DNA from 3 places in the Thalassolituus hydrocarboniclasticus genome. Region 2 is predicted to be linked to each of the others. Evidence: predicted binding sites of a transcription regulator. Region 2 holds the regulator's gene; each other region holds the start of a gene.
The links. The regulator FNR, encoded in region 2, switches genes on or off when oxygen is low (the NO sensors DNR and NnrR bind a similar motif). The targets are predictions, from matches to a motif close to TTGATNTANATCAA.
Positions count from the first base shown of each region.

Region 1: a site for FNR is predicted at 2,780-2,793, ahead of petA (ubiquinol-cytochrome c reductase iron-sulfur subunit). Genes of this name have one in related genera too.
Region 3: a site for FNR is predicted at 2,490-2,503, ahead of clpB (ATP-dependent chaperone ClpB). Genes of this name have one in related genera too.

Region 1 is NZ_CP054475.1:601,215-607,357, forward strand. It holds gene HUF19_RS02510 (hybrid sensor histidine kinase/response regulator) at 1-1,306, shown strand, start outside; gene HUF19_RS02515 (hypothetical protein) at 1,386-1,697, shown strand; gene rplM (50S ribosomal protein L13) at 1,920-2,351, shown strand; gene rpsI (30S ribosomal protein S9) at 2,356-2,748, shown strand; gene petA (ubiquinol-cytochrome c reductase iron-sulfur subunit) at 2,972-3,568, shown strand; gene HUF19_RS02535 (cytochrome b) at 3,568-4,800, shown strand; gene HUF19_RS02540 (cytochrome c1) at 4,803-5,558, shown strand; gene sspA (stringent starvation protein SspA) at 5,648-6,143, shown strand, end outside.
Region 2 is NZ_CP054475.1:2,277,228-2,283,370, reverse strand. It holds gene HUF19_RS10025 (hypothetical protein) at 1-270, shown strand, start outside; gene ttcA (tRNA 2-thiocytidine(32) synthetase TtcA) at 308-1,159, opposite strand; gene HUF19_RS10015 (hypothetical protein) at 1,282-1,776, opposite strand; gene fnr (fumarate/nitrate reduction transcriptional regulator Fnr) at 2,032-2,799, opposite strand; gene HUF19_RS10005 (sulfite exporter TauE/SafE family protein) at 2,885-3,547, opposite strand; gene ccoS (cbb3-type cytochrome oxidase assembly protein CcoS) at 3,544-3,738, opposite strand; gene HUF19_RS09995 (heavy metal translocating P-type ATPase) at 3,742-6,143, opposite strand, start outside.
Region 3 is NZ_CP054475.1:2,445,874-2,452,016, reverse strand. It holds gene HUF19_RS10890 (acyl-CoA thioesterase) at 1-326, shown strand, start outside; gene HUF19_RS10885 (LysR family transcriptional regulator) at 403-1,311, opposite strand; gene HUF19_RS10880 (DMT family transporter) at 1,472-2,374, opposite strand; gene clpB (ATP-dependent chaperone ClpB) at 2,634-5,219, shown strand; gene HUF19_RS10870 (protease complex subunit PrcB family protein) at 5,355-5,792, shown strand; gene ruvC (crossover junction endodeoxyribonuclease RuvC) at 5,789-6,143, shown strand, end outside.

The DNA of each region.
Region 1 (6,143 bases), 1.7 Mb from region 2:
TATGTATCGCTGGATGGGCTTCGGTGCCGTGGTGTACCTGTTTGCCACTTTTGGTTTCAGCCGGACGGTGCACAGGGTTATCGACAACTCTATTCGTCTTAAATACGCCAACCTTGATCTGATTGCCGATTTGCAGCAGCAGACTGACCGGGCGAACCGGGCCAGTGAGGAAAAGTCGCGCTTTCTTGCATCCGCCAGTCACGACCTGCGTCAGCCGTTGCAGGCGGTCAATCTGTATACCGAGATTCTTGCTGCAAAAGTGAAAGATCCCGAGCAGCAGGCGGATTTGCGTAACATCCGCCAGGGCGTGGGGGCACTTAACGAGCTTCTGGATGCGCTGTTTGATGTCTCGCATCTGGACTCAGGCAACGTGCAGGTCAGGCGTGCCAGTTTTGTTGTTGAAGACATCCTGCGTAAGCTTGAGCGTCAGTTTCAGCTGAAGGCAAGGCTGCAGGGGCTGGAGTTTAATGTTAACTATGGCCGGCATGTCGTTAATTCAGATCCGATTTTGCTGGAAAGGGTTATCACGAATTTGCTGGTTAATGCATTCCGCTATACAGAGCAGGGGCGGATTGATGTCTTTTTTGAAAGTGGCAAGGGTAACGCCCTGCAGGTGCATATACGGGATACCGGTATCGGCATCTCGGCTGAAAATCTGGAAGCCATTTTTCAGGAGTTCTTTCAGGTACAGAATCAGGAGCGTGACCGGCGTCAGGGGTTGGGGCTCGGGCTGGCAATTGTCCGGCGCATTATCAGTTTATTGGGGCATGATATTGAAGTGCGTTCCGAGCTTGGCAGGGGGACTGAATTTATTGTGACTCTGCCGCGCGGCCGGGAAGAAGATTGTCCCTTGCCTGAGTTAAGTCGCGTGGAAGGAAGCGCTAAGGAGGGCAGTCTCAATGGTTTGAGGGTCATGATCGTTGATAACGAAGCGCTGATTCTTGAAGCCATGGATTCGCTGATCGCATCCTGGGGTGCCGAATGTACGGGCTTCCTGACAACGGAAGCCGCCCTGCAGGCTGTCAGGGATGGATATATTCCACAAATGCTGATTGCCGATTACCGTATGCCCGGAAAATACAATGGTTGTCAGCTGGTGGCTGAAATCCGCTCAGTGTTGGCAGACGTACCGGCTCTTATTGTAACCGGTGATACCAGTGACGAAGTGGTGGAGGAATTTCGCCGCGAGCGCCTTGATTATCTGCATAAGCCCATTAAGCCTGCGCAGCTGAGAATGCTTGTGTCGCGCGCACTGAAGCGGGATAGGCAGCCGAATAGGGCTGAGCATGAGGCGGATGAATGCTGACAGTATTGTCAGCCCGTGCTTGCAGGTCAGTCTGTCTGGGCTAGTCTTAGAGCAGTTATTATTCTGCGGACTGACTCTTATGGTTGCTTACTTTCTGGCCGGCATGGTGCTGGCATGCGCGCTCTGTTATGGCGCTTACTTCCTGTTGCAGGCAAAGGTTCTGGATGAAACGCTTACGATGGATGACGGCAAGGGCTATTTTCTGGTAGCCTGCATCCTGATTGGGTTTGTCGTCAGCGTTGCCTGCTTCTATGTTGGCCAGACGCTGGGCTACGACCAGCAGGAAGACACATCGACCATGATGGCACTGTCCATTCTGCTCGATATCATGGTTACCATGCTGACCCTGATTTACGGTCTGGTGAAGTTCCGCGAGCCGGAGCATTACTGACCAAAGTACAGTCGTTACAGATATCTGAACCGCCGTTTGCTGACCGCAAACGGCGGTTTCTTTTACTGTGATGGCGGGCGCCATCCCAGTGCCGGTGCGGGCTTAGCCTTCGTGTCCGGTCGGATCATAATTCATACAGGATTATGACTTGCGGAAGGATCTTCCTTCCTATAGAATGCCGCCCTCTTTTCGAATCAACATGCCCTTAAAGGCGAGAAATTGATGAAAACATACAGCGCGAAACCCGAAACCGTAAAACGTGAGTGGTTTGTAGTTGATGCAGCTGAACAGACGCTGGGTCGCCTGGCCACTGAGGTTGCTCGCCGTCTGAGAGGCAAGCACAAGCCAGAATACACTCCACACGTTGATACCGGCGATTACATCGTTGTTATCAATGCAGACAAAGTTAAAGTTACCGGTAATAAAACCAGTGACAAGATGTACCATCATCACACTGGTTACCCAGGTGGTCTGAAGTCTATTTCTTTCGAGAAACTGATTGACCATAAGCCTGAAATGGTAATCGAACTGGCCGTTAAAGGTATGCTTCCAAAGAATCCTTTAGGTCGTGCCATGTACAAAAAAATGAAAGTTTATGCTGGTAGCGAGCATCCGCATACCGCTCAGCAGCCGCAAGAACTGAAACTGGGATAATATGATGGCAGTCTCTCAATACTATGGTACCGGTCGTCGTAAGACCTCCACAGCTCGTGTGTTCCTGCGTCCTGGTACTGGCAGCATCGTAGTTAATAAGCGTCCTCTGGATGTTTACTTTGGTCGTGAAACCGCTCGTATGGTTGTTCGTCAACCACTCGAACTGACTGAAAACCTGACCAAGTTTGACGTTATCATTAACGTTAACGGTGGTGGTGGTAACGGTCAGGCCGGTGCAATCCGTCACGGTATTACCCGTGCCCTGATGCAATACGACGAAACTCTGCGTCCTTCTCTGCGTGCAGCGGGTTATGTTACCCGTGACGCCCGTGAAGTTGAGCGTAAGAAAGTGGGTCTGCGTAAAGCACGTAAGAAGCCACAATTCTCCAAGCGTTAATTCGCTCGCAGAATACAAAAAGAAGCGTTCATTGGCTTATGTCAATGGACGCTTTTTTTATGCCCAAAACCCCATGTTCTGTGGGTTTTTCAGGTTGTTTCCCCTCCCCAATTTCTTTACTATGTGCGCCGCTCTGTATGCTACGCTGGGTCTGTGCAAAAAATATACAACAGGCTCCTGACCTTGTAGCACAAAAGAATTTTTTTGATGGGAGAAGATGGTAATGAGTCAAGACGGCGTGAATAAGGGTCGGCGTACTCTGCTCGTAGGCGCTACAGCCGGCGTCGGTGCTGTCGGCGCTGGCTTTCTCGCAGTACCCTTCGTGAAATCTTGGTTGCCAAGTGAGAAGGCGAAAGCAGCAGGTGCTCCGGCAAAAGTCGATATCAGCAAAATTGAGCCAGGTGCAATGCTGACCGCCGAATGGCGTGGTAAGCCGGTGTATATTGCACGCCGCACCCAGGAACAGCTGGACAATCTGCCAAACCTGAATGACAACCTGAAAGACCCGGAAAACAGCGTTAAAGAGCAGCAGCCTGCTTACGCCGATAATATTTATCGCTCGCGCAAACCGGAGTTTATTGTCCTGCTGGGTGTGTGTACTCACCTGGGTTGTGCGCCGAAATACTTCGCTGAAGTTAAGCCGGAAACATTCGACGCAAACTGGCAGGGCGGTTGGTTCTGTCCGTGTCACGGCTCCCGTTTTGATTTGTCTGGCCGCGTATTTAACGGCTCACCAGCTGCTACCAACCTGATTGTTCCTCCTTACTCTTTCGAGGACGACAATGTTCTGGTAATCGGTGTTGATGAGGAGAACGCTTAATGAGTAAGCAGCAAAACACCCTGATGGGCTGGATTGATGACCGTCTGCCGGTTACCCAGACCTATGAAAAGCATATGTCCAAGTACTATGCACCGAAGAACTTTAACTTCTGGTACTTCTTCGGCGTACTGTCCATGCTGATGCTGGCTAACCAGATCCTGACCGGTATCTGGCTGACCATGAACTTCGTGCCAAGTGCCGAAGGCGCCTTTGCTTCTGTTGAATACATCATGCGTGATGTTGAGTGGGGCTGGCTGATCCGTTACCTGCACTCCACCGGTGCTACCTTCTTCTTTATTGCCGTTTATCTGCACATGATGCGTGCGATTCTGTACGGTTCATACCAGAAGCCACGCGAGCTGATCTGGATCTTTGGTATGCTGATTTATCTGGCTCTGATGGCGGAAGCTTTCATGGGTTACGTACTGCCATGGGGACAGATGTCTTACTGGGGTGCGCAGGTAATTATCTCTCTGTTCTCAGTTATTCCTTTCGGTATTGGTGATGCTCTGACTGAGTGGATCCGTGGTGACTTCCTGATTTCCGGTGCCACCCTGAACCGCTTCTTCGCTCTGCACGTTATTGCTCTGCCTCTGGTGATCGTGATGCTGGTGGTTCTGCACCTGCTGGCGCTGCACGAAGTGGGTTCTAACAACCCGGATGGCGTTGATATCAAAAAACTGAAAGACGAAAACGGTAAGCCGCTGGATGGTATCCCGTTCCACCCTTACTACACCGTACATGACATGGTGGGTATTGTTGTCTTCCTGATGATCTTCTGCACCGTGCTGTTCTTCTTCCCTGAAGGTAACGGTTTCATGCTGGAGTACGCTAACTTTGAGCCGGCTAACGGCCTGAAAACCCCAGAGCATATTGCTCCTGTATGGTATTTCGGTGCGTTCTACGCGATTCTGCGTGCGGTACCGGATAAGCTGCTGGGTGTTGTTGCCATGGCCGCTGCTATTGCCGTTCTGTTTGTTCTGCCATGGCTGGATCGCAGCCCGGTTAAGAGCTGGCGCTACAAAGGCTGGATCAGCAAAGTGTTTATCGTTGTCTTTGCTGCTGCCTTCGTTGAACTGACCTGGCTTGGTACTCAGCCAGCGAACGACCTGAATACTTTCCTGGCTCGTTTCTGCTCAGTTATTTACTTTGGCTTCTTCCTGCTGATGCCGTTCTACACCCGCATGGAAAAAACCAAACCAGTACCAGAGCGCGTAACCGGGGGCCACTGATAATGAAAAAAGTATTCGCGTTAATTGCAGCATTTATTCCAGCCGTTGCGATGGCTGCAGGGGCCGGAGTTCATCTGGACAAGCACCTGACCGATCTGACCGACACTGCATCCCTGCAGCGTGGTGCACAGACCTTTGCTAACTACTGCATGGGCTGTCACTCACTGGAGCATGCCCGTTTTAACCGTGTTGCCCGCGACCTGGGCATCCCGGAAGAACTGATGCAGGAAAATCTGAACTTTGCCGGCAAGCAGTTCGGTGAGCTGATGACCATTGCCATGCAGAAAGAAGACTCCAAGCGTTGGTTTGGTGCTACTCCTCCGGATCTGACTCTGGTTGCCCGTGTTCGCCGCCCTGATTGGGTATACACCTACATGCGCAGCTTTTATGAAGACCCAAGCCGTCCGTGGGGCGTAAACAACGCTGTATTTAAAGACGTTGGTATGCCGCATGTTCTGGCTGATCTTCAGGGTCGTCAGGTAAAAGGCACCGCACAGGTTGCTGTGGGCTTTGATACCCTGACTGGTCAGGAAATCACCGAAGAGCACGAAGGCGTTCTTTATCTGGCAGAAGAGGGTACCCTGTCTGCAGAAGAGTACGACAAAGTTGTGTTCGACCTGGTTAACTTCCTGGTTTACATGGCTGAACCTATTGCTGTTGAGCGTGAGCGCATCGGCTGGTGGGTACTGTTATTCCTGGCAATCTTCTTTGTTCCTGTATATATGCTGAACAAAGAATACTGGCGCGACGTTAAGTAAGACGTCCGGCAGCTGATTGCCTGCACAGCCCGTCCGCTTTTGCGGCCGGGCTATCTTTGTTTTTGGGTTTGCTAAGAGGTAAGGAAATTATGGGGGTTGTGGCTAAACGCTCTTCCATGACGTTCTATTCGGATGCGTCAGATCATTACAGTCACCGTGTACGTATCGTACTGGCTGAAAAAGGGGTGGCGGTAGAAATTCATGACGTCGATCCTGACAACAAGCCAGAAGATCTGGCATCACTGAACCCATACAACTCGCTGCCAACACTGGTGGATCGCGATCTGGTTCTGTACGAACCAAACGTGATGATGGAATACCTCGACGAGCGCTTCCCGCACCCGCCGCTGTTGCCGGTTTACCCGGTTGCCCGTGCGCAAAGCCGTCTGTGGATTAACCGCATCGAAAAAGACTGGGGTGGCCTGATCGACACCATCCTCAACGGAAAAGGCAAGGATGTTGAAGCAGCCCGTAAACAGCTGACTGACAGTCTGATTGCAACCAGCCCGATCTTTGCAGAATTGCCATATTTTATGAGCGAAGAGTTCTCCATTGTTGATTGCTGCGTTGGCCCGATCCTGTGGC
Region 2 (6,143 bases):
GGCCCGCACGGTATTTATCTGCAATGGATCCGCAAAGGCATTGCCGGCAGTGAAACCCAGGCCATTTCAACGGTACGGGTAAAAGAGCTGGAAGAGCAGTATCAGGTCCGTCTGCAAATGCCGCAGCCGGAACTCAGCAGTGCGGCCTGTCACCTGACAGCGCTGGCGGAGTCCATCATTACCGACCGGCGTTATAAGATGGAGTTTATTGTGAAAGGGCCGGGGGATTATCAGCTGCTGGTCACCAGCATGTTGCAAGGCGGTTTATGACCGCCTTTTCTTTTGCCAGCCAAAAAGAGCAGTCAGATCAGTCGATCTGAACCACATCCAGACGGGTAAACAGATGACCTTTGTCCTGCTTATCCTGCAGGGTGACAAAATCAAACAACTGCGTATCACCCAATTGTGACGGCGCCACATTACAGATAGCGGCAAAGATATTCTCACTGCGTCCCGGCTGTTCTCTGTCCCACTGCTCCAGCATCATCTTGATGTTCTGACGCTGCAGGTTTTCCTGTGAGCCACAGAGGTTGCACGGAATGATCGGGAAGCCCCGTGCCTGGGAAAATTTCTCGATGTCTTTTTCTTTGCAATAAGCCAGCGGGCGGATCAGCACGTGTTTCTTATCATCGCTCAGCAGTTTCGGTGGCATAGCCTTGAGTTTGCCGCCATGGAACATATTGAGGAACAGGGTTTCGATAATGTCGTCGCGGTGATGACCAAGGGCAATTTTGTTCGCACCGATGCTTTCGGCAAAGCCGTACAGGGTGCCGCGACGCAGGCGTGAGCACAGACTGCAGGTGGTTTTACCTTCCGGAATGATCTCTTTCACCACGCTGTAGGTATCTTTCTCAACGATGTGATACTCAATGCCCAGTTTGCTCAGGTATTCCGGCAACACATGTTCAGGAAATCCGGGCTGCTTCTGATCCATATTCACCGCCACGATATCAAAGTGAATCGGTGCGCTTTTCTGCAGGCTTAACAGAATGTCGAGCATGGTGTACGAATCTTTACCGCCGGACAGGCAAACCATGACCTTATCGCCGTCTTCGATCATGCGGTAGTCTTCGATGGCCTTGCCGACATTACGGCGCAGGCGCTTCTGCAGTTTGTTGAACTCGAGTTGCTCTTTGCGCTCGGCAGCGGATTCGATCATAAAAACACCCTGAATAATTGCGCCCGCTTTATAGCAGAATGCACCGGGTGAAGGAACCGCCTGCACAGGTCAGGCAGTTAAAAAGGAGAGGTATTCAGGCGTTTTCAGGACCGTGAGCCTGCTCAGGCTGCACGGTCGAGCAGGGCGGTGGCGGCGCCGAAACTGGCGCAGAACTCTTCAATGCTGACGCCGCTGCGCGGATGGTAAAAACGCTTCCATAAACGTGCGAGCTGCTCTGGGGTGGCATCCGCAGGAAGAACAAAATCCTCATTGCGGGCGTAGATAAACCAGGCAATAGCGGTGGCATAAGACAGATTAGTGGTCAGCTCAGCGTGAGGATGACTGAGAAAATCATGCTGGCTGGCCAGGCCGCGCACGGTGCTGGCCAGTTCCGGCTGTTGCGCCAGATAAGCGTCCCATACATGTCGGTGGGTCAGACTGTGAATGCGGTAAATGCCCAGCGCCCGTTGACCGGCGGCTTTGAGGTGCGAGCCAAGAGCCGATTCCTGAGCCGCAGTTGCCAGCAGCAGGGCAGAAGCCATCGGATTGGTTACGCCGATGCGTTGCAGGGTTGGCTGGATGACCCAGCGGGTCAGTTCGTTTGCGCAGATGCCCATAGTCACCTCCATATACGTCATATCGGCTGAATGACGTTGTTTCTGCAATCTTAGATCAGATTATTTTATCTGCTGCGGTTTTATACCAATTGCCAATAGAGCGTTTGGAAACCGGCGCCAGAAAAACCACAACGGTTCAGCCTTTATTCTGGTGAAAGCATTTCCCGTACCAGAGGGCGTCGGGTCAGCAGGCGGGCATAAAAAAACCGGCCAGAGGCCGGTTTTTTAGCTTTTTTGCTGTGCCTGCTCCGGCACTTACTCTTGCGGGTGAGCAGCACACTCTTTTTCGGTATTCAGGCCCGCCAGTTCATACAGCATATCGGCGTCCTGCAGGATCACTTCTTTGCCCTGGGTTTCGATCAGCCCGTTTTTCTGGAAGCGGGTAAACACGCGGCTGATGGTTTCAACCGCCAGGCCCAGATAGTTACTGATATCGACCCGCGACATCGGCAGACGGAAATGACTGGCCGAGAAACCACGACGTGAATAGCGCTGGGAAATATCAATCAGGAAGGAAGCTACGCGCTCTTCGGCGTTCTTCTTGCTGAGCAGCAGCATCATGTTCTGATCATGACGGATTTCGGTGCCCATCGTGCGCATCAGCTGCTTACGCAGATCCGGCAGATCATCGGCCAGACTGTCGAGTTGCTGCAGCGGAATTTCACAGACGGTGGTGGTTTCCAGTGCTTTGGCGGTTAACGGGTAGTTGCCGTTATCGTAGCCGGCCAGGCCGACCAGCTCAGAGGCCAGGTGGAAACCGGTAATCTGTTCTTCGCCATTACTGGCCAGAGTGTAGGTTTTCAGCGCGCCGGTACGCACGGCAAATACAGACTGGAAAGGCTCGCCCTGCTGGAATAACAGCTGGCCTTTCTGAATCGGACGGCCGCGACGGATGATATCGTCGAGGCGCTCCATATCGGAATCGTTCAGAGACAATGGCAGACAAAGCGCATTCAGTGAGCAGGTCTGACAGTGTGGTTGAGTGCCCCGCAGTGGAGCAGGCGCAGCATGTGTCGTTTTCATGACTGATTCCTGAGTGAAACTCCATATACGGAGTATGTAACAAGTGCAGCAGTTGCGGCTATGTTCGGCATTAGCGTGCGATCTGTCAAGAAAGCAACCAGACCGATAGTGCAGTCCACAGTCCGAAGACGATCAGCAGTGTACCGGCAAGCTGACGCACGTGCTGGTTGCTTAATAAAGGGGTCAGTACGCTGGCCGCCAGTGTGCTGGCAAACAACGCCGGCAGGGTACCCAGACCAAAGGCGAACATCGCGGCGGCCCCCAGTAACGGCTGGCCATTGGCTGCCACCCAGCTTAACGTGCTGTAAATCAGGCCGCAGGGCAACCACCCCCAGAGCATGCCCAGCCAGAAACGGTCGAGCGCACGCGGGGATTGCATAAAGCGGCGGGTCAGAGGTTGCAGGTATTTCCAGATGCCCTGTCCCAGCTGTTCAATACGGGTCAGCAGCAGTGACCAGCGGGCGATATACAGACCCATCAGAATCAGCATCAGCGCGGCCAGGCTGCGCAGCGCCAGCATCAGCCACTGATGCTGGCTCTGTAACCACAGGCCCGCGCTGGCAACAAGCAGACCGGCAATGCTGTAACTCAGAATCCGGCCGCCGTTAAACAGCAGGGTGACACGGACACGCTGCGTCCCGGCCTGGCTACCCATAGCGGCGGCGATACCGCCGCACATCACCAGGCAGTGGCTGGAGCCAAACAGGCCCAGCAGGAAGGCGGTCAGCAGCGACAGCGGTTCAATCATGGCTTGTCAGACGGAGTCTGATCGCTGTCGTCATGGTGGCGACTGAGCGGCTCATCGTCATCAAACAGAATACGGTGGGCGGGGGATTCCATATCTTCAAACTGGCCGCTCTTCACCGCCCAGAAAAAGATCAGCACGGCAATGCCGATCAGCAGCAGCGACAGTGGCACCAGCACGTAAATGATATCCATCGATCACACCTCAGAAGATTGGGGAGCTGGCAGGCGGTTCAGGCGCAGGGCATTGGTGACGACCAGCAGCGAACTGAAAGACATACCAATGGCCGCGGCCCAGGGCGGAACAAAGCCTGCGGCTGCCACCGGCAGAGCGATGAGATTGTACAGCAAAGACCAGCTGATGTTCTGCGCAATAATACGGCGGGTTTTCACCGCGCCGTCCAACGCCGTCAGCAGGGTTTCCAGGCGGCCATTGGTGAGCATGGCGTCGGCGTTGGTCTTGGCCAGATCGGTGGCTTCATTAACCGCCAGAGCAATATCAGCACCGGCCAGCACCGGCACATCGTTAATACCGTCACCCACCATCATGACCCGCTCACCGGCCTGCTGCCAGGCGCGCACTGCGGCCAGTTTCTGTTCCGGTGAGACGCCGGTCTGCAGATCTGTGATGCCGAGCGCATTGGCAACGGTCTGGCCTGATGCGCCGGGGTCGCCGGTCAGCAGGGAAACGGCAATGCCACGCTGCTGCAGACCGCTGATGATGGCCGCGGCGTTACGGCGCAGACTGTCGTTCAGGCGTACCCAGGCCAGCGGTTGCTGATCGCTGGCGAGCAACAGCCACTGACCGGCTGCAGCCGGGTCGGGAAGCGCTAAGTCTGCTGCGGGCCAGGCGTAGTCCGCGCGGCCAAAACGCAGGGTCAGACCGTTCCACTGGCCGCAGATTCCCTGACCGGCGGTTTGTTCGGTGTTCTCTACGGCAGCTGCTTTTATGGCACGGAAAGCGCGGGCAATAGGGTGGGTCGAGTGTTTCTCCAGACCGGCGATCAGCGCCAGCACCTGGGTTTCATCCAGATCAGCCAGGGTTTCAACCTGTTCCAGCGTCAGTTTGCCCTGGGTCAGGGTGCCGGTTTTATCGAACACCACGCGGTTAACCTGTGGCAACACCTCAAGCACATGGCCTTTGCTGATCAGCAGGCCGCGTTCGCGCAGGGCTGCCGTGGCGGCCGTCAGTGCGGTCGGCGTAGCCAGTGACAGCGCACAGGGGCAGGTGACAACCAGTACGCTGAGGGCAATAAAGAAGGCGTGCTCATCGCCCTGCAGCCACCAGAACGTAAATACCGAGCTGGAGACAATCAGCACCGCGGCCACGAAATGGCTGGCAATTTTGTCGGCCAGCAGCGCCGCGCGTGGCTTCTCCTGCTGGGCGCGGTCCATCAGGCGCATGATGGTCGATAACTGCGCTTCAGCGCCGGTCGCGGTAACCTTCATCAGCAGCGGACTTTCAACGTTAAAGGTGCCGCCGATCAGCCGGTCACCGGCTTTTTTGCTGATCGGCAGGTATTCGCCGGTCAGTGCCGCTTCGTCAACCGAGCTGCGGCCTTCAATGACAACACCATCGGCGGGAATGGCATGGCCGGGTTTCAGGCGCAGCACATCACCGATACGGATATCTTCACTGGCTATAATCTGCTCAACACCGTCGTCACCGACCCGCAAAGCAATGTTGGGCAGCAACGTCAGCAGGTTATTACCGGCTTTGCCCATGCGGTGGCGGGCGCGCATCTCCAGAAAGCGGCCAAGCAGCAGGAAGAAGGTGAACATACAGACTGAGTCGAAATAGACCTCAATGCCCTGATTGAAGGTGCTCCAGATACTTGAGCAGAAGGCGAGGATAATCGCCAGCGAGACCGGCACGTCCATCGTCAGATGGCGGGTTTTCAGGTCGCGCAGGGCGGCGGTAAAGAACGGCCGCGCACTGAACAGCACCACCGGCAGGGTCATGACCATGGATGCCAGGCGCATAAAGAATTCGTATTGCTCAGCCATGCCCACATACAGGGGCACCGCGAGCATCATCACCTGCATGGTGCCGATACCGGCAACCGCCAGACGACGGATCGCCACTTTGCCTTCGCGGTGGCGCTGCTCTTCCTGTTCGGTGGCCGAGAATGGAGAGGCTTTATAGCCCAGACGGTAAATCGCTTCGGCAATGCTGGATACGGCAATCTGGTCGTACTGCCAGCGCACCACCAAACGGTGGTTGGACAGGTTCAGTACGGCGTTTTTTACCCCCGGCAGCTGGCCGATGCGGTGCTCGATCAGCCAGGCACAGGCGGCGCAACTGATGCCGTCGATAATAAAGGTGGCTTCCGCTTCCCCTTGCTGGGCTCCGCTCAGGCGGGCCACGAAACGCCGTTGCAGGGCTTCGCTGTCGTACAGAGTGAGGGATTCGCGCGCCGACAGATCGCTGTCTTCCAGCTCAGCCGGTGACAGCTCCGGTAATTCGGTGCGGTGGCGGTAATAATCTTTCAGGCCACTGGCGACAATGGTTTCGGCAATGGCTTTGCAGCCCGGGCAGCACATCGGCTGCCGTTGGCCATCAATAAGGGTTGACCAGCGCTCACCTTCGGTGGTCGTTT
Region 3 (6,143 bases), 170 kb from region 2:
TGCATGAAGCCCGCTTACGTTTTTTGCGCGAACATGGTTTCGGTGAATTTAATATTGGCGGTCTGGGATTAATGGTGTCGGATCTGGTGGTGTGTTTTACCGCAGAATCCTTTGTTGGCGATATTCTCACCTTTCATGTTGGCGTGACCGACTTCAATAAATACGGTTGCGACTTTATTTACCGGGTCGAAAATCAGGCTCAGGACAAACAGGTGGTGAAAGCCAAAACCGGTATCGTCTTCTTTGACTATGACGAGCGTAAGATCGCTCAGGTACCGCGGGTTTTCTACGAGCGCTGCGCGCCACAGTTGCTGCCACAGGAATAATCCGGCGGCATTCAGCGCATAAAAAAACGGGCCTCTGATCAGGCCCGTTTGTTTATGTGCGGAACTCAGCTGCAGCTCAGTTGTTCTGGCTTGGATCGTCAAAGTAGGCGGTAATAAAGTCGAGGAATGCACGGCTTTTGTTCGCCAGATAACGGTTCTGCGGGAACACCACTTTGATACTGCGCACCGGAATATCCACTTCCGGAAATAATCTCACCAGTTCACCACTTTCCAGATGCCGCTCGGCAATATAGGTTGGCAGGGCAGTGATCCCCATACCGGCCAGACAGGCTTCATATACCAGGTCGATATCATTCACAGCCAGTTTGCGTTCGACGCTCGACAGGCTGAAACCATGGTCTTTTTCAAACTGACGCAGCCAGTTGATACGGGCGTATTCGGCGTTGGCGACAATCAGAATGCGATGGTTATTGAGGTCTTCCAGTTTTACCGGGGTGCCCCAGCGTTCCAGATATTCTTTTGACGCACAGATAACAATGCTTTGCTCGGCCACCGGTTTGGCAATCAGGCGCGAGTCTTCCAGCGAGCCCAGGCGCAGGGCGAAGTCGTAGCCTTCTTTCACAATATCCAGCGGGCGGTCAGAAATATGCAGGTCGAAGCTGATGTCCGGGTACTTCTGGGCAAAATCGGTAAACATACGCGCCAGCTCACGGCGGCCGAAGTTCGACATCGCAGTGATGCGCAAACGGCCGCGTGGCGTGACGTCAAAGTCGGTGACCAGCTTTTCGGCTTCCGTGATCGACTCAAGAATATTCTCGCAGTGCTGGTAGAACATTTGTCCGGCTTCGGTTGGGCTGACGGAGCGGGTGGTACGGTTCAGCAGACGTACGCCAAGGCGTTCTTCCAGACCGCTGATCTGCTTACTGACGGCAGATGGCGTCACTCCCAGTGAATCGGCTGCTGAAGTAAAGTTACGCGAGCGCACAACGGAGACAAAGGTTTGCAATGAGTCGATACGGGACATAATTAATGATTCATTCTAGGCAATTCATCAGAATGGCCAGTATATTTAATTCTGAGGAAATAATAAGCCTGTTTTGATCATAAATTAGACTTATATCTAAGAGAATGGCGCCTTATACCTGTGCCGGGAATTCTCCCCATGCATTCACCTGCAGTCGAAATCAGCTTTTGTTGCCGGTTTTGGGCGCATACAGGTTCAGTAAGCCTGCCAGTACGATCAGAATGGCCCCGGCCCAGGTCGTCCACGGCGGAATCTCTCCCCAGAACCACCAGCCCATCAGGGCGCCATAAATAACCGCACTGTAAACATAAACACCGACCTTGCCGGTAGGCGCGATGCGGTAGGCGCGGGTCAGCGCCAGCTGGCCGCTGGTAGCGACCACGCCAAGCGCCAGCAGCCACAGCCAGGTACTGTCAGGAACCGGCTGCCAGTTGAGCAGGGCGCCGGGGGCTGAAACCAGTGTGGCGGTCAGGCCAAAATAAAACACAATACGCTGGCTGGATTCGGTAGCCGACATGCGGCGGATGGTCACCTTGGCCAGTGCGGCCAGAAAAGCACCGAGCAGACCGATCAGCAGCGCTGTGTTGTAGCTGTCGCCATTACTCAGCATGGCCGGGTGTTCAGCGCCGGGCTGCAGGATGACACTGACCCCGGCAAAGCCGATCAGCAGCGCCAGCCAACTGTGGCGCCCGGCGGGTTCTTTCAGCCACCAGAGTGCCAGTAATGGCATAAACAGCGGCGCCGAAAGCTTCACCAGAAAGGCTTCGGTGAGCGGCAGATGAGCCAGCGCCCAGAAGTAACAGTACATGGCGCTGACACCAACCAGACCGCGCAGCAAATGCCAGTGCCAGACCCGGGTTTTCAGCTCAGTTAAGCCAGTACGCAGCAATAAAGGGGCGAGTACGATCAGACCGGCGATATTACGGAAGAACACAATCTGCTCGGTCGACAGCACGTCCGACAGGTCTTTGACCAGCGCGCCCATTAATGCCAGCAGGGCTTCACCCAGCAGCAGAAATAAGGCACCGCGGCGCAGGGCGTCGGTCATTGCAGGGGCTGTCATGGCTGGTTTGTGTCCTACGCTTTAAAAGGTGAATCGCGCCACTATATAAATGAAGGCTGACGATACGGATGAAGGCTGGCGATTATACGCGATCACACGCTTGGCAGCCGGGTCTTTGCGCTGCATCAAGATGAATTTCTATTAGTTTTACTAAATTTAATCTAGAAGGTGTTGAAAAAAATTAATCTGGTCGCATCTAAGTGGTAATGAATCAACTCTGCTCGGGGCTGCCCTGAGCGTCTATTTAGGAGATTGGAATATGCGTATGGATCGGTTGACCACCAGTCTGCAGAACGCTCTGGCCGAGAGCCAGAGTCTGGCGCTGGGGCAGGATCATAATCAGATTGATACCGTCCACTTACTGTTGGCATTGCTCGAGCAGCCAAGCAGCTCGGTTAAAGATGTGGTGCGCCGTTGTGGTGCCAATGTCGTTGAGCTTGGCCGTGCCCTGCGGGCGCTGCTGGACGAGCAGCCCAAAGTCAGCAGCCCGGATGGCAATATTCAGCTGGCGCCGGAACTGGGCCGTCTGCTCAACCTGGCGGATAAAGAAGCGCAGAAACGCGGTGACCAGTATGTGTCGAGCGAAGTCTTTCTGCTGGTGGCGCTGGACGATAAAAACAGCACAGGTAAGGCTCTGGCTGCGGCTGGTCTGAATAAAGACGGCGTTAATAAAGCCATTAACGAACTGCGTGGCGGTGAAAGTGTGCAGGACGCCAATGCCGAAGATAACCGTCAGTCGCTGGATAAATACTGCATCGACCTGACCGAGCGTGCCGAAGCGGGCAAACTGGACCCGGTGATCGGCCGTGATGATGAAATCCGCCGTACCATTCAGGTGCTGCAGCGCCGTACGAAAAATAACCCGGTGTTAATCGGACCTCCGGGCGTGGGTAAAACCGCGGTGGTGGAAGGTCTGGCGCAGCGTATCGTTAATGGTGAAGTGCCGGAAAACCTGAAGCATAAGCGCATCCTGTCGCTGGATATGGGTTCGCTGGTGGCCGGTGCCAAATACCGTGGTGAGTTCGAAGAACGCTTAAAAGCCGTTTTAAAAGACGTCACCAAGGCCGAAGGCAGCATCATTCTGTTTGTCGATGAATTGCATACCATGGTCGGTGCCGGTAAGGGCGATGGCGCTATGGATGCCGGCAATATGCTGAAACCGGCGCTGGCCCGTGGTGAGCTGCACTGCGTGGGCGCAACCACACTGGATGAATACCGCGAATTTATTGAAAAAGACGCGGCACTGGAGCGTCGTTTCCAGAAAGTGATTGTTGATGAGCCGAGCGTGGAAGACTCCATTGCCATTCTGCGTGGTTTAAAAGAACGCTACGAAGTGCACCACGGTGTGCAGATTACCGACAGCGCGATTATCGCCGCGGCCAAACTGTCGCAGCGCTATATTCCAGATCGTCGCCTGCCAGATAAAGCCATCGACCTGGTGGATGAGGCGGCATCGGTTATCCGTATGGAAATCGACTCCAAACCACAGGAAATGGACAAGCTCGAACGGCGCCTGATTCAGCTGAAAATCGAACGTGAAGCACTGCGTAAAGAAAAAGACGAAGCAGCGAAAAAACGCCTGAGCGATCTCAATGAAGAGATCAACAAGGCCGGACGTGCTTACGTCGAGCTGGAAGAAGTGTGGAAGAAAGAAAAAGCCCTGCTTGAAGGTGCCAGCAAATCGAAAGAACAGCTGGAACAGGCGAAAATCGAGATGGAAGCGGCGCGCCGTGCCGGCGATCTGCAGCGTATGTCGGAACTGCAGTACGGCCGTATACCGGAGCTGGAAAAGCAGCTTGCCACAGCCGCCGAGGCAGAAACCTCCGGTAAGCAGGAATTTACCCTGCTGCGCAATAAAGTGACCGAAGACGAAATTGCTGAAGTGGTATCAAAATGGACCGGTGTGCCGGTGACCAAGATGCTGGAAGGCGAGCGTGAAAAACTGCTGCGCATGGAAGAGGTGCTGCACGACTCGGTGGTGGGGCAGGATCAGGCTATTGCTGCAGTATCGAACGCGGTGCGCCGTTCCCGTGCCGGGTTGTCTGACCCGAACCGGCCGAATGGTTCGTTCCTGTTCTTAGGGCCAACCGGTGTCGGTAAAACCGAACTCTGTAAGGCGCTGGCGACCTTCCTGTTCGACAGCAGAGACGCCATGGTGCGCATCGATATGTCGGAATATATGGAGAAACACTCCGTGGCCCGCTTAATCGGTGCGCCTCCGGGTTATGTTGGTTACGAAGAGGGTGGCCTGCTGACCGAAGCCGTGCGGCGTAAACCTTATTCGGTGATTTTGCTCGATGAAGTGGAAAAGGCGCATCCGGATGTGTTCAACATTCTGCTGCAGGTGCTGGATGATGGTCAGCTGACCGACGGTCAGGGACGCCGGGTCGACTTTAAAAACACCGTACTGGTGATGACCTCGAACCTGGGCTCGGATGTGATCCAGACCATGTTTGCCGATAAGCCGTACGAGGAAATGCGCGAGGCGGTGATGGATATTGTCGGCAGCCACTTCCGTCCGGAATTTATTAACCGGATTGATGAGGCGGTGGTATTCCATCCGCTGCTGAAAGATCAGATCCGCGGCATTGCTGATATTCAGCTGGATCTTCTGCGCGGCCGTCTGAAAGAACGCGATCTGGCGTTTGAAATGAGCGACGCGGCCATCAGCAAGCTGGTGGATGTGGGTTACGACCCGGTGTTTGGCGCACGGCCTTTAAAACGTGCGATTCAGCGCTGGATCGAAAACCCGCTGGCGCAGGATATTCTGGCGGGTAAATTCCTGCCGGGTACCACCATCGTTGCCGATGTTGACAACGATCAGCTGGTTTTCCGTGCGGGGTAAGCTCCGCGCCGCTTAAACCGGCTGAGTGCCACTGACAAAACCCCCGTTGCAGTCTCTGCAGCGGGGGTTTTGTGTATACTGCGCTCATCTTTATTTTTGCCCCGCGAATGCAACGGTTACGGAGGACGGATCATAATGCGTCATTTATTCAACCACTCCCTGCTTGTGGCTGGCCTGACGATGGTGCTGAGTGCCTGCACCACGGTAATGCCGCTCAGTCTGCCACTTAGCACCATGGACCAGTGTGCTGCTCCTGAAGGTGTCAGCCTGCGTTTCAATGCCCTGACCATTGCTCTGGGTGAACGTCCGCACGCCGGTTATGGTATCGATCTGGTGGGGCAGCAACAGGATGACGGCGATTACCAGCTGATCTTCCGTGAGCGCTATCCCGACCCGGACAGGAAATACGCACAGGTGATTACCTCACCTTGTCTGCAGGTTATTCTTCCGGCGGGCTGGCAGCATCTGACGGTGACCGATCAGGTCAGTGGCCGTGAATGGACCTTTACCCCGCAAGACGCTCTTCAAAGTCAGACTCCGCTGAAAAAACAGGCGCCTGTAAAAGTCCCATGATTATTCTTGGTATTGACCCGGGATCACGCATTACCGGTTTTGGTGTGATCCGCCGTACGGGCCAGAAAATTGAATACGTCGTCAGTGGTTGTATCCGTACCGGCGAGGGCGAATTGCCCGGGCGGCTGAAGAAAATTTACGACGGCGTCAGTGAATTAATCAGTACCTACCAGCCAGAGCAATTTGCCATCGAGCAGGTGTTTATGGGCAAAAATGCCGACTCCGCATTAAAACTGGGTCAGGCCCGTGGGGTGGCCATTGTGGCGGCGGTACAGCAGGGCTTGCCGGTAGCAGAATATGCCCCGCGTACCATTAAACAGGCGGTTGTCGGTAAAGGTGGCGCGGCGAAAG